Saccharobesus litoralis: one gene and its partner. The protein of the gene in region 1 binds, or shares a complex with, the protein of each later gene. Links are inferred from orthologs where the notes say so. Each region holds a gene or a part of one and is shown on either strand. Other genes may lie near its edges. The genes, in order: nusB and rpsJ.

Region 1 (7,192 bases):
AACGGGTGAAAACTTCTCATCCATGAACCGAGATGTATATAACAAACGCCGTACTGAAATTGACTATATCAACGGATATATAGTCAAAAAAGGCCAAGAATTAGCGATAAAGACACCGGTGAATCAGCAATTAGTGGCTCAGGTTAAAAATGTTGAAAACCGTGTTTAGCGAGATTTTGCACCCTTCCCTTGTTTAACACAGAACAAGTAGGCTGCGGCCCTTCTGCGCATTCAAGCATTTCGCCTATCAGGGTTAAAGGTAAATGAAGATCGTTGGCGATGTTTTTTATTGTTTGACGCTGGGCTTTAGGGGCTGTAAAACAAAGCTCATAATCATCACCACCCGACAAAGCATTGACAAGAGCTTGCTCAAAGCCAACTGCATCTTTATGATGTTGCGCTAGCGGCAAGCTTTCACAGTGAATAACCGCGTTCAACTCTGAGCGTTGACATATATGATTTAAATCAGCAACGAGTCCATCTGAAATATCCAAAGCGGCATTAGCAATACCTAACAATTTTTTCCCTAGTGAAACTCTAGGTTGAGGTAAGTCAAAACGCTGTTTTAAAAACATGACACTTTGCTCAGACACTATGCGTTGCGCTGCAAAGTTTTTATCTGTGTAAGCTGCCAGCCCCGCAGCTGCATCACCTATGGTGCCAGAAACATAAATATCATCACCAACTTGCGCGGCACAACGGGTTAAAGCTTTGCTTGCTTCCACTTCACCAAACGCACTGATGGTAATCGACAATGGTCCTTTAGTGGTATCACCACCTATCAAATGGCACTGAAATTGCGATGCCAAATTAAATAAGCCTTGGCTAAAGGCTTTTAACCAATCGGCATCAAAGTTGGGTAACGTCAGTGCTAAATTAAACCATTTTGGGTTGGCACCCATCGCGGCTAAATCACTTAAGTTTGTCGCTAATACACGATGACCAAGCGCAAAAGGATCAATTTCAGGCAGGAAATGGCGGCCAGATACCAGTGTATCTGTCGTAACGGCTAGGGATTGATGGATAGGCGGCGAAAGCAAGGCGCAATCGTCACCTTTGTCCAAAATTACGCCTTTGTCTGGCGTTGATTGCTGGTGGAAATATTGTTTGATTAAAGCAAATTCATTCATATAGTCTTCTCGCTCAGGCTTTATGGTTCATTGTCTGCGCTTACTCGCCCCAATCACATAATAGAGCATATGCTCATGGGGTCTCAAAGCTTGACAGCTTCCCCTAAAACCCGATCGCTTTGACTAAACATTACCAGCAATGCTTTGGGCACGATAACTACTTTTTAAACTCTGATTTGCGAATGAATTTAACCGCTTTATCTAATACACCATTAATAAATTTATGGCTATCATCAGCTGCAAACACTTTAGCCACTTCAATCGCTTCATTGATAACGACTTTATAAGGTACTTCTTTACAATCGCTTAATTCATACGTTGCAACGCGCAAAATGGCTTTTTCAACCAAATCAACTTCAGCAATATCTCTCGCCAAGTGCGGCTTATAAGCAATATCGAGATTGTCGGCAGTCATTGCCACACCATTAACTAGCTTTTTGAAGTAAACGACATCAAACTCATTAACGTCGTTTTCTTCTTCCATTGCTTCAATAACATCTGCAATGCGATTATTCGTCACTTGCCAAGAATAAATGGCTTGTGCCGCAAGCTGACGAGCTTTTCTACGCTGTGAACCTTTCAATGTCGTACCTTAAATTTGATCTAAAACGTTGACCATTTCAATTGCAGTTAACGCGGCTTCTGCCCCTTTATTACCTGCTTTTGTACCCGAACGCTCAATAGCTTGCTCAATAGATTCGGTGGTGATAACACCAAAGGCTACCGGCGTAGTAAACTCCAATGCAACTTGCGACAAGCCTTTACTCGCTTCGCCTGCAACGAAATCAAAATGCGGTGTACCGCCACGAATAACTGCACCTAGAGCGATAATAGCGTCGTATTTACCTGATGCTGCGACTTTCTTCGCTACAATAGGTAATTCATGCGCGCCGGGTACACGGATCAAAGTAATATCATCAGCGCTTACGTCGCCATAACGTTTTAGCGCATCAACTGCCCCTTCAACTAAGCTTTCAACAACAAACGCATTAAAACGAGCTATAACTAAGGCAAACTTTTTGCCTTTAGCAGATACTTGACCTTCGATAACCTGCATGAAATATCCTATCAATTATTGGAGTAAAAATTTTCGGCGTAGTGTAACAAAAACCGCGCCCTCGTTACGAATAAATTTTGACTTTATTCTGTTACATATTCTACGACTTCTAAACCGAAACCAGAAAGGGCGTGATAACGTTTCGGGGCGCTCAATAAGCGCATTTTACCAACATTGAGCTCGGCCAATATTTGTGAACCAACACCCACGGTACGTGATGTACCAAAGCCAGGTTTAACTTTAACTTTTTTACCCGCGTCTTCAGCTGCGAATCGTTCAACTATGTTGATCAACTCGTTAGCGGTTTCATTTTTACCAAGTAACAATACCACACCACCTTCATCGGCAATTTTCTTCATTGCTTGATTAAGTGACCAATGACTTTTGTTATCCCTTGTAGAGCGTAACAAGTCGTTAAACGTATTAATTAAATGAACCCGAACTAAAGTCGGTTTATCAGGATCAATATCTACATTTTTTAAGGCAAAATGAATTTGATCATCAATTGTATCTTTAAATGTAACTAAATCAAACTCACCGTATGCTGTGGGTAATTTACACTCAGCAATTTTTTCAATCGTTGTTTCGGTGGTATTTCTATGCTCAATTAAATCAGCTATTGTACCTATTTTTAAATTGTGTTGTTGAGCGAATGTTTCTAAATCTGGACGACGTGCCATGCTGCCATCATCCTTTAAAATTTCAACAATAACAGCCGCGGGTTCACACCCTGCTAATCTAGCTAAATCGCAACCGGCTTCGGTATGACCGGCTCGATTTAATACACCACCGTCTTGCGCCATTAATGGGAAAATATGACCAGGCTGCACTATATCTTCTGGTTGTGCATCTTTCGCTACCGCCGCTAATATCGTGGTGGCTCTGTCAGCCGCTGAAATACCAGTGGTAACACCTTCCGCAGCTTCTATTGAAACCGTAAAATTAGTGGCGAATGCCGCTTTATTTCGATCAGCCATTAAAGGTAAATTTAATTGTTCGCAGCGCTCTGCGGTTAACGGCATACAAATTAGGCCTCGGCCATAGGTTGCCATAAAGTTAATGGCTTCAGGTGTAACATGCTCAGCCGCCATGATTAAATCGCCTTCATTTTCACGATCTTCATCATCCATTAACACCACCATTCGGCCTTGGCGGATCTCTTCGATTAATTCTGCAGCAGTATTCAATTTCATTTTTTTCTCGCTTTTGGCGTCGATGCTTTTTTTCGCATTATTTTAGAGTCGAGGCTTATATGATCTTATTTGATAAAACCTGATTTAGCTAACAAGTTCATCATATTTTGATCTTGTTGTTGTGGTGTTTGATAATTCATTAAACGTTCTAAATAGCGCGCAATCACGTCAACTTCAATATTCACTTTATCGCCGACCTGCCATTTAACAATCGTCGTTTGCTCAGCCGTATGAGGAATAATGGTTAACCTAAACCGATTACCAGATACTTCATTAACCGTTAAACTAATACCATCAACGGTAATTGAACCTTTTACAGCAATATATTTAGCTAAATCTGCCGGCGCTTCTAGCCAATATTCTGTCGCATTGCCATTGTCTTGAATTTGCTTTAAGTTGGCAACACCATCAACATGGCCACTCACAATATGACCACCTAAACGCGTATTAGGTGTGCACGCTTTCTCTAAATTGACTTTTGAGCCTATCGAAAGAGAGGAAAATTTTGTTCTCTTTACCGTTTCAGAGGACACATCAGCCTGAAAAGATTGCGCATCAAACTGAGTTACGGTTAAACAGGTGCCATTAACAGCTATAGAATCACCGAGTCGCACATCTTGCATATCTAACCCATTGACGGCCACTTTAACCTGATAGCCATTTTGCACAGGACTTAACGCCATTATGTGGCCAACCGCTTCTATAATTCCAGTAAACATAATAAGAGGCTTTATCCTTTTTTATGTAAAATAAGTTTTAAATCTTCACCAATTTGCGTCACGCTTTGATACGACCACCGATGAGCGAGCGCTAAGCTATCGGTCTCAGGTAAATTAACCAAGCCAAACGTCTGTTCACCCATCAGCAGCGGCGCTTGATAAATTATTAGTTCATCGACTAAATCGGCTTCAATAAATGCCCCTGCCATGTGGGCTCCCGCTTCAACCCAAACGTCATTAATTCCCTGTGTCGCTAAATAAGCCAGTACATCCGTTAAATCCACTTTATCTTCGCCTCTTACGCGCTTGCTAGCGACTTGACGATAAGTAACATTGTCTGGCAATTCGGGGCGTTCAGCTGATATTCCCACAAACAAAGTTGGGCTATTGTGTGAAAAGAATCGATTACTCGCGCTTACTTTTTTCTTACTATCGATAATGACCCGCAGAGGCTGTCTGACATCGTCAGTTGGGTAACTTGTTAGTTCACTTTTTCGAACATTTAATGCCGGTTGATCCACTTCGACCGTACCCGAACCTGAAATAATGGCACAACTTTGTGCGCGATAATGCTGAACATCAGCACGCGCTTGCGGCCCTGTGATCCATTTGCTTTCGCCATCTGCCATTGCCGTTCGGCCATCAATACTCGCAGCCAGTTTAAGACGGACATAAGGTAGTCCGGTTCGCATACGTTTAGTAAAACCAAGGTTCAGTTGCTCACAGTCTTGTGCCAAACAAAGAGTGTCGATTTCTATACCAGCAGCTTGTAATTTAGCGACCCCTTTAGAATCGACTTGCGGATTAGGATCAACCATACCGACAACCACTCTTTGTATTCCCGCTTCTATTAAACCATCAGCACAAGGTGGTGTACGACCATGATGAGAGCAAGGTTCCAACGTAACATAAGCGGTTGCACCTTTAGTGATATGGCCTTTATTATTTGCATCGGCTATTGCATTGCGCTCGGCATGTAATTCACCCGCTTTAAGATGAAAGCCCTCACCTATCACTTGCCCAGATTTGACTAAGACACAACCCACTCTTGGATTGGGAGACGTGGTATACAAGCCTTTTTTGGCTAATTGAATGGCTTTAGCCATCCAATAAAAATCATCCTTAGTCAACATAGTTAGCTTTTTAATCCCGCAATTGTTTTGCCAAATTCAGCCACATCTTCAAATGAGCGATAAACAGAAGCAAAGCGAACATAGGCCACTTGATCCAGCTTACGTAAATGCTCCATGACTAAATTACCAATTAATTGGCTTGAAATCTGTCGCTCGCCTGTCGCTCGCAATTCAGATTTAACCCGATTAATCAGTTGCTCAGTTTCCTCGACGCTAACTGGGCGTTTTTCCAATGCCCTGATTAAACCACTGCGCAATTTGTCTTCATTAAATGGTTCATGCGTGTCATCCGTTTTTACCACTCGCGGCATGACTAATTCAGCCATTTCAAACGTTGTAAAACGCTCATTACATTGTAAACAAGCACGGCGACGGCGAATTTGATGGCCTTCAGCCACTAAGCGAGAATCTATGACCTTGGTTTCTTGTTGGTTACAAAACGGACAATGCATGACTTACTCAATCGTTTTTTAAATCAAAAAAGGCCGCAAATGCGACCTTTATCACTAACTCAAAAAGCTAGCTAAGCAATATTAAGCATAAACTGGTAAACGACTACACACGTCTAATACTTTAGCTTTTACTGTTTCAATAACATCTTGGTTTTCAATGTCATCTAAAACATCACAGATCCAGCCAGCTAATTCTTTAGCTTCAGCTTCTTTAAAGCCACGACGTGTAATAGAAGGAGTACCGATACGTAAACCAGAAGTAACGAAAGGTGAACGCGGATCATTAGGTACAGAGTTTTTGTTAACAGTAATGTTAGCGTTGCCAAGTGCTGCGTCAGCATCTTTACCCGTAATATCTTTGTCGATTAAATCAACTAAGAATAAGTGATTATCTGTTTTACCAGAAACAACTTTATAGCCACGCTCTTGTAATACAGCAACCATAGCTTTTGAGTTTTTCACCACTTGCTCTTGGTAAGCTTTAAACTCAGGTTGCAAAGCTTCTTTAAAAGCAACTGCTTTAGCGGCAATTACATGACATAAAGGACCACCTTGACCACCTGGGAAAACCGCACTGTTTAATTTCTTCTCGATCGTTTCATCAGACTTAGCTGATAAAATTAAGCCACCACGTGGTCCGGCTAATGTTTTATGAGTAGTTGTAGTTACAACATCAGCATATTGCATAGGTGATGGGTAAACACCAGCGGCGATAAGACCAGCAACGTGCGCCATATCAACCATTAAATAAGCACCCACTTCATCCGCAATTTCACGGAACTTAGCCCAGTCAACAATGCCTGAATACGCTGAAAAACCAGCGATAATCATAGCAGGCTTATGCTCTTTAGCTAACGCAGCCACTTGCTCGTAATCAATCTCGCCAGTTTCTTCGTTTAAACCATACTGAACTGCATTATAAGTTTTACCTGAAAAGTTAACATGCGCACCGTGAGTTAAGTGACCACCATGAGCCAAGCTCATACCTAATACAGTATCGTGCGGCTGAAGTAACGCTTGGAATACAGCAGCGTTAGCTTGCGAACCAGAATGCGGCTGAACGTTTGCATAAGTTGCACCAAATAATTGTTTGGCACGCTCGATTGCTAAGCTTTCAGCTACATCAACATGCTCACAGCCACCATAGTAACGCTTACCCGGATAACCTTCTGCGTACTTGTTTGTTAATTGTGAACCCTGTGCTTCTAAAACGCGTGGGCTACAATAGTTTTCAGAAGCAATCAATTCGATATGCTCTTCCTGACGGCGAGTTTCATCTTGAATTGATTGATATAATTCCGGATCGAAATCAGCGATATTCATGCTGCGAGTTAACATGTGCTCTCCTATAGAATAGCAAAGTAGATTTGAACTTGGGGTAACTTGTTTGGGCGCGTATTGTATAAGTTTTCACTACGGCTGCCTACTGCAATCTACCTTAAAAAAATCAGCATTTACTTGATAAATTTTCAAGCAAATAAATAAACACAAACGAGGCGTGTTAACGC
Region 2 (7,907 bases), 5.3 Mb from region 1 along the record:
AGTTCAGCAAGCGTACCGATAACACCACCGGAAGGTGAGGATTGTCCTAATGCTGGAGCCAGTTGCATTATAATGAGAATACAGCCGATCCCTGACATAAAGCCCGATACGACACTGTAGGGCATTAAGGTTACATATTTACCTAGTTTGAGTGCGCCAAATATAAGTTGGAACACACCTGCCATCATAACTACGGTAAATGCCATTGCTAGGCCATTTTCTGGGTTGGCAGCAATTAACGTCGCGATGACAGCCGTCATGATGACGGTCATAGGTCCTGTCGGTTCAGATATTAAGGTTGGGGTTCCACCAAATACGGCGGCAAAGAGTCCAACGAGTATAGCACCATATAATCCAGCTTCTGGCCCAAGCCCAGACGCTACGCCAAATGTTAAGGCTAGTGGTAGTGATACTATAGCGGCTGTTAACCCTCCTAATAAGTCCCCTCGAATATTTCTTAAATGGAATAAATTAAACATAAGCGCTAAGTACGTAATTTTAGGCGGGTATTTTATATAAATTCCTGGCAATGTAAAAAGTATCTCCCTTTTAGTGCAGGCTATTTGGGGTATTTCTACTTTTTTACGATAAAGGTCTGGTTTTTTTATAAGGTGTGTTTATGCTGTTGGCTGAATTTTCAGCTTAATGGATAACAATAATGAATAATAAGTTGCAGCAATTACTTGATAATAATCAGCAATGGGCAAAAAACGTAGAGTTAGAAACGCCTGGTTTTTTTGAGAAATTGTCAAAGCAACAAACGCCAGAATATCTATGGATTGGTTGTTCTGATAGTCGAGTGCCCGCTAATCAAATTGTTGGTTTAATGCCCGGCGAAGTCTTTGTGCATCGTAATATTGCCAATCAAGTTATCCATACCGATCTTAATTGTTTATCTGTGATCCAATTTGCGGTTGATGTTTTAAAGGTTAAGCATGTCATTGTGTGTGGTCACTATGGGTGTGGCGGGATAGATGCCGCAATGCAAGAGAAACCTTGTGGTTTAATTGATAACTGGTTGCGCCATATTCAAGATACTCAGTTTAAATTTAGGCGACAGTTAGGTGAAATTAACAAAATTGAACAATTAGATCGAATGTGTGAATTCAATGTTGTACAACAAGTTTTGAATGTTGCTCGCACGACTATTGTGATGGATGCGTGGGAGCGTAATCAGGAATTAACGATCCATGGTTGGATTTATGGTTTAACTGATGGCCTAGTTAAAGATCAACAAGTCACGATAGCTTCCACTGCGGAAGCTGAATCGTTAGCCATTCGTTTTGATATTTAAGAAAACAAAACATACGGATGATGACCAGCTAATGCTGGTCATCCGCAGCAGTGATTTTTTGCAGTTGCACAAAGTCAGTTTGACCTTGTAGCACCTTGTAGATCCCATCCTGGACTAAGGTACGCATACCACCTTTCATCCCTTCTACTTTTATCGCAGTTGCTGTGCCGCCATCATTAATAATGTGGCGCAATTCAGGCGTTATCTCTAATAATTCATGCAAACCTGTTCGTCCTTTGTAGCCGGTATCGCCACAGGTTGCACAGCCTTTGGCTCTGTATAAGTTGACTTCGTTAATATCTATACCTAATTCATTGAAGTATTGTTCACCATATTGGCGAACCAAGAAATCTAGCTCTTCTTTTTCTGGTTTGTATTCTTCTTTACACTTACCACATAACGTACGGATTAAACGCTGCGCTAAAATACCTACACAGGCATCCGAGAAGTTGACAGGATCAAGACCTAAATCGATTAAACGCGTTACGGTTTCTGGTGCTGAGTTAGTATGCAGGGTCGACAATACCATGTGCCCTGTTAATGACGCCTCTACGCCAGCATGAGCTGTTTCTCGGTCACGCATCTCACCAATTAGAATGATATCTGGATCGGCACGCAAGAAGGCTCGCAAAGCGGTTTTAAAGTCGAAGCCGATTTTGTTGTTCATTTGTACTTGTTGCAGGCCAGGTTGCGTGATCTCTACAGGATCTTCCGCTGTCCAAATTTTCTTATCTGGCGTATTGAGTTTGCCTAATACAGCATGCAAGGTGGTGGTTTTTCCTGAGCCCGTTGGACCTACTACTAATATAATGCCGTGAGGTTTTTGGATCATCTTGAGTAGGCTGTCATTGTTTCTTGGTGACAAGTTGAGCTTATCAAATGGCATAGCACCGCCTGATGCCAGAATACGCATAACCACACCTTCACCAAATACGGTAGGAATGGTCGCTATACGCACTTCCACCAAGTTTCCGTTAATTTTAACGGCAAATTTACCATCCTGCGGTAAGCGCTTTTCAGCGATATCCAGTCGAGCCATGATTTTAATTCGAGCGACAGCAGCCGGATGATGTGAGGCAGGAAGTTGTAAAATTTCTTGGCAAACACCATCGATACGCATACGAACTTTAGTGGGGGAGGTGCCTTTATTAGGGTCAATATGGATATCTGATGCATCAAACTCTTTGGCGTCATGCAGTATTTTATTAACAAGGCGGACAACTGCTGGCGCTTCTTCGGTTAAGATTTCATCGCTACCGATTTCCTCATCGCCACTGTCATCTTCTATTTCATCCAGGATGTCGCCCAAGTCGCCTAGTTGGTCATCGCTACCAGTTGTTGACCCCATGTACTTGAGGATATTTGTTGGTAAGCCGACACAAATATCATAATTGATTAAGCCTGTCGCACTTTCAATTTCCATTAATAGTTCGGCATTATTTGGCTCAGCCATTAAGATAATGGCATTTTCTTCAACATCAGCCAAAATGACGACACAGTTTCGCTTGCGATATTGGTCATTAAGTTTTTCATTTAATGCGTGTAAATGATATTTCTCGGGATCATAGCTAACGTGTTTGACTTGGTGAAATACCTCTAGCGACATTGCTACTTGCTCAGGCATGAGCTTGGCATCTTCAATGAGTCGTCTTATAGCATCTGCGTGGTTACGGGCGTTAGACTCAATGCGTTTTAGCTCGCTTTCCGTTACCCATTTTTTATGACGTAAATATTCAAAAGGCCCACTAGTGCCACCAAGTTCGTAGCGAAACTTTTGACCAATAAAGTCTGCTAACTCTTGAGCTTGGGTGTGGTCGTCTAAACTGAAATCTAAACCATCCTTTTTATTAATCAGTTGCAGCACACCTAACAGTATATGGTTGGCAATAATAGGTACGACCAACATATTGCGAGTAACAAATTGCGACTGTTTATCGAAACGGTCAGCAAATTTTAGTTTAGGGTGGTGCCGGTGCAGTTCATCTGGGTTCTGCACGTTTTCAATCATGATCCCTTGTTTGGCAAAGGCAACATAGCCCGCTATCGATTGAGGTCCAATAGGTACGCGAATTTCTCTTAACTCATTACCTGATTTATAGCGACTAACAATATCAAAGCTATTTTTATTGCGTTGATAAATTGTAATGCGGTCACAATCGAACAGTTCCAATATTCTAGATTCAAATTCAGGGAAGCTTTCGGAGAAACTCGTTACATTTTGAATTTCTTTTAATAGCTCTGACAAGCGCTGATAGAAAACCGTTTCAGACATGTTGCACCACTAATGTTTATAAATTTTGTTAGGCGAGAATTTTATCGCTTAGCTAATAATAGTAGACAATTGTAAAAAGCAGATAAAACTGCAGGTTAGACAACTATTAAAGGCCGCGAATATAAAACCAATCTTATCAGGTGTTTACTGCTAAAGGCGACTGTTAAATAAAGCAAAATAACGCTTGCTAATATTTAACCAGTCTGTATAATTCGCGCCCACTGTATTTTGAATACAGAATCAACAAGACCCCGATAGGGGGTCGTAAATATTTGTGGCGTCCCCCTCTAGTTAGTAGAGAGGTTGGGTTGCTTTGTTCTTTTTGTTCTTTTTTGGAAAATTGATCAATGTCAAATCAAAGAATTCGCATTCGATTGAAAGCATTCGATCATCGTCTGATTGACCAGTCAACGATGGAAATCGTTGAAACTGCTAAACGCACTGGTGCTCAGGTCCGTGGTCCTATTCCTTTACCTACACGCAAAGAGCGTTTTACGGTTCTAGTTTCACCTCACGTTAACAAAGATGCTCGTGATCAGTACGAATTACGTACCCACAAGCGCATGTTAGACATCGTTGAGCCAACTGATAAAACAGTTGATGCATTGATGAGATTGGATTTGGCTGCAGGTGTTGATGTTCAAATCAGCCTAGGCTAATTGGCATTCAGACAATCGAAAGATTAAGAGGTTATTAACATGGCTATTGGTTTGGTCGGTCGTAAAGTGGGCATGACTCGCATCTTCACTGAAGAAGGCGCTTCTGTTCCAGTTACGGTAATCGAGGTTGAAGCCAACCGTGTCACGCAAGTGAAAACTGTTGATACAGACGGTTATAACGCAATTCAAGTTACTACAGGTTCAAAAAAAGCGAACCGTGTAAATAAGCCACAAGCTGGTATCTTCGCTAAAGCAGGCGTTGAAGCTGGTCGTGGTCTTTGGGAATTTCGTTGTGACGCTGACGCTGGTATCGAGGTTGGTTCAGAAATTAAAGTCGACATCTTAAGTGATGTTGCAAAAGTAGACGTTACAGGCACTTCTAAAGGTAAGGGTTTCCAAGGCGGTATCAAGCGCTGGAATTTCCGCTCTCAAGATATGACTCACGGTAACTCTATTTCTCACCGTGCAAATGGTTCTATCGGTCAGTGTCAAACACCTGGTCGTGTATTTAAAGGCAAAAAAATGTCTGGCCATATGGGTGCTGAGAAAGTAACTACTCAAAACTTAGAAGTTGTACGCGTAGATGCAGAGCGCAACTTAGTGTTAATTAAAGGTGCTGTCCCTGGTGCTACTAACGCTAATGTTATCGTTAAACCTGCAGTTAAGGCGTAATCGGAGGTAGATGATGGAATTAACTTTAAAAGACGCTTCTGGCGCAGTAGAAGTTTCTGACGCTACTTTCGGTCGTGAGTTCAACGAAGCATTAGTGCATCAAGTTGTTGTTGCCTACTCAAATGCAGCTCGTCAAGGTTCTCGCGCTCAAAAGACTCGTTCAGAAGTAAGCGGTGGTGGTAAAAAACCATGGCGTCAAAAAGGTACAGGTCGTGCCCGTGCTGGTACTATCCGTAGTCCAATTTGGCGTACTGGTGGCGTTACATTCGCTGCTAAACCACAAGATTTCAGCCAAAAAGTTAACCGCAAAATGTACCGCGGTGCGATCAAGAGCATTCTTTCTGAGCTTGTTCGTCAAGAGCGTTTGGTTGTTGTTGAAAACTTTGCTGTTGAAGGCCCTAAAACTAAAGCTTTAGTAGCTAAGTTAAATGAATTAGAGCTTAACGATGTTTTAATCGTGACTGAAGAGTTAGATGAGAACTTGTTCTTAGCAGCTCGCAACTTAATTAAAGTTGACACTCGCGATGTACAAGGTATCGACCCAGTTAGCTTAATTGCATACGACAAAGTATTAATTACTGCTGGTGCAGTTAAACAACTTGAGGAGGCGTTAGCATGATCAGTGAAGAACGTTTGCTAAAAGTATTGTTAGCACCACATGTATCTGAAAAATCGACTTTAACTGCAGAAAACAATAATACTATGGTTTTCCAAGTTGCGACTGATGCTAATAAAGCAGAAATCAAAGCGGCAGTTGAAAAATTATTTGAAGTTAGCGTTGAAGGTGTTCGTACCGTAAATGTTAAAGGTAAAACTAAGCGTTTCGGTCAGCGTTTCGGTAAACGTAAAGACTGGAAAAAAGCTTATGTTACTTTAGCAGAAGGTAGCAACATCGCTGACTTGTCTGGCGCTGAGTAACTGGAGGATATGAAGAATGGCAGTTGTTAAGTGTAAACCTACGTCTGCAGGTCGTCGCCACTTAGTTAAAGTGGTCAATCCTGAGTTACATAAAGGCGCGCCTTACGCTCCTCTTTTAGAGAAAAACTCTAAGTCAGGTGGTCGTAACAATAAAGGTCGTATCACGGTTCGTCACGTTGGCGGTGGTCATAAGCATCACTACCGTTTAATCGACTTTAAACGCACTAAAGATGGTATTCCAGCTAAAGTGGAACGTTTAGAGTATGATCCTAACCGTAGCGCGAACATTGCATTAGTTTTATACGCAGACGGTGAGCGTCGTTATATTCTTGCTCCAAAAGGTGTGAGTGCTGGCGATTCAATCCAGTCTGGTGTTGATGCACCAATCAAAGCGGGTAACACATTACCAATGCGTAACATCCCAGTAGGTACAACTGTACACGCTGTTGAATTACGCCCAGGTAAAGGTGCTCAATTAGCTCGCTCTGCTGGTACCTACGTTCAAATCGTTGCTCGCGACGGTGCATACGTTACATTACGTTTGCGCTCAGGCGAAATGCGTAAAGTTTTAGCTGATTGTCGTGCGACTATCGGTGAAGTGGGTAATGCTGAACACATGCTTCGTCAATTAGGTAAAGCAGGTGCTAAGCGCTGGCGCGGCGTACGTCCTACCGTACGTGGTGTAGCAATGAACCCGGTTGATCACCCACATGGTGGTGGTGAAGGTCGTACTTCTGGTGGCCGTCATCCAGTATCACCTTGGGGTACTCCAACTAAGGGCTTCAAAACCCGTAAAAACAAGCGTACTGATAAATATATCGTACGTCGTCGTAATAAGTAATTTAGAGGAATCACCATGCCACGTTCTCTCAAGAAGGGTCCTTTTATTGACCTACACTTGCTGAAGAAGGTCGAAACAGCGGTGGAAAGCGGTGCCAAGAAACCTATTAAGACTTGGTCTCGTCGTTCAGTGATCATCCCTGACATGATCGGACTGACCATTGCTGTCCATAATGGTCGTCAACACGTTCCTGTATTCGTAACTGACGAAATGGTCGGTCACAAATTAGGTGAATTTTCAGCAACTCGTACTTATCGCGGCCACGCTGCAGATAAGAAAGCGAAGAAGCGTTAAGAGGGTAGATAGATGGAAGTTTTAGCTAAACATAAATTTGCCCGTCTTTCTCCACAAAAAGGCCGTTTAGTTGCTGATCAAGTACGCGGTTTACCAGTAGAGAAAGCGCTAGACATTCTTAAGTACAGCCCTAAGAAAGGCGCTGACTTAGTTAAGAAAGTTTTAGAATCTGCTATCGCTAATGCTGAGCACAACGAAGGCGCAGATATTGATGAGTTAGTAGTTGCTAAGATCTTCGTAGACGCAGGTCCAACGATGAAACGCATCAAGACTCGTGCGAAAGGTCGTGCCGATCGCATCATCAAGCGTACAAGCCACATTTCAGTGGTTGTTTCGGATAGCTAGGAGAATAAATAATGGGTCAAAAAGTACATCCTAATGGTATTCGCCTAGGTATCACTAAGCCTTATAAAGCTACCTGGTATGCGAATTCAAACGAGTTTGCTGATACTTTGCATAGTGACCATAAAGTACGTCAGTACTTGACAAAAGAACTTGCTAAAGCATCAGTTTCTCAAATCGTTATCGAGCGTCCTGCAAAGAGTATTCGTGTGACTATTCACACTGCTCGTCCAGGCGTTGTTATCGGTAAAAAAGGTGAAGATGTTGAAAAGCTACGTCAAAAAGTAGCGGTATTAGCTGGTGTTCCAGCTCAAATCAATATCTCTGAAGTACGTAAACCTGAGCTAGACTCTAAATTGGTTGCTGAAAGCATTGCAAGTCAATTAGAGCGTCGTGTTATGTTCCGTCGTGCTATGAAGCGTGCGGTTCAAAACGCTATGCGCATTGGCGCTAAAGGTATCAAGGTTGAAGTTAGCGGTCGTTTAGGTGGTGCTGAAATCGCACGTGCTGAATGGTATCGTGAAGGTCGTGTACCACTTCATACTTTACGTGCAGACATCGATTACGCAACTGCTGAAGCTCTAACTACTTACGGTATCATTGGTATCAAAGTAT

What was found.
Region 2: the proteins of nusB (region 1) and rpsJ are in contact, whole or in part, in a solved structure (PDB 3D3B), measured with the Escherichia coli proteins. The link is inferred for Saccharobesus litoralis from one-to-one orthologs.

The regions. Positions count from the first base shown.
Region 1 is NZ_CP026604.1:72,785-79,976, reverse strand. What follows is about bases 1-2,953. They hold nusB (transcription antitermination factor NusB), read right to left. Parts: upstream 1,714-2,953; coding sequence 1,288-1,713; downstream 1-1,287. Other genes in these bases: ribBA (bifunctional 3,4-dihydroxy-2-butanone-4-phosphate synthase/GTP cyclohydrolase II), read right to left, coding at 2,271-2,953; ribH (6,7-dimethyl-8-ribityllumazine synthase), read right to left, coding at 1,723-2,187; thiL (thiamine-phosphate kinase), read right to left, coding at 144-1,130; C2869_RS00330 (ketopantoate reductase family protein), read left to right, coding at 1-169. In the rest of the region: more of ribBA, read right to left, coding at 2,954-3,380; C2869_RS00305 (riboflavin synthase), read right to left, coding at 3,446-4,099; bifunctional diaminohydroxyphosphoribosylaminopyrimidine deaminase/5-amino-6-(5-phosphoribosylamino)uracil reductase RibD, read right to left, coding at 4,111-5,232; transcriptional regulator NrdR, read right to left, coding at 5,235-5,684; glyA (serine hydroxymethyltransferase), read right to left, coding at 5,766-7,022. UniProt on the Escherichia coli protein: Part of the processive rRNA transcription and antitermination complex (rrnTAC). The complex forms an RNA-chaperone ring around the RNA exit tunnel of RNA polymerase (RNAP).
Region 2 is NZ_CP026604.1:5,324,857-5,332,763, reverse strand. The notes cover bases 2,629-5,569. They hold rpsJ (30S ribosomal protein S10), read left to right. Parts: upstream 2,629-3,913; coding sequence 3,914-4,225; downstream 4,226-5,569. Other genes in these bases: rplW (50S ribosomal protein L23), read left to right, coding at 5,513-5,569; rplD (50S ribosomal protein L4), read left to right, coding at 4,911-5,516; rplC (50S ribosomal protein L3), read left to right, coding at 4,265-4,897; C2869_RS20340 (GspE/PulE family protein), read right to left, coding at 2,629-3,566. Outside these bases: C2869_RS20350 (SulP family inorganic anion transporter), read right to left, coding at 1-479; can (carbonate dehydratase), read left to right, coding at 659-1,294; more of C2869_RS20340, read right to left, coding at 1,323-2,628; more of rplW, read left to right, coding at 5,570-5,815; rplB (50S ribosomal protein L2), read left to right, coding at 5,832-6,656; rpsS (30S ribosomal protein S19), read left to right, coding at 6,672-6,950; rplV (50S ribosomal protein L22), read left to right, coding at 6,963-7,295; rpsC (30S ribosomal protein S3), read left to right, coding at 7,307-7,907. UniProt on the Escherichia coli protein: Involved in the binding of tRNA to the ribosomes. Part of the processive rRNA transcription and antitermination complex (rrnTAC). The complex forms an RNA-chaperone ring around the RNA exit tunnel of RNA polymerase (RNAP).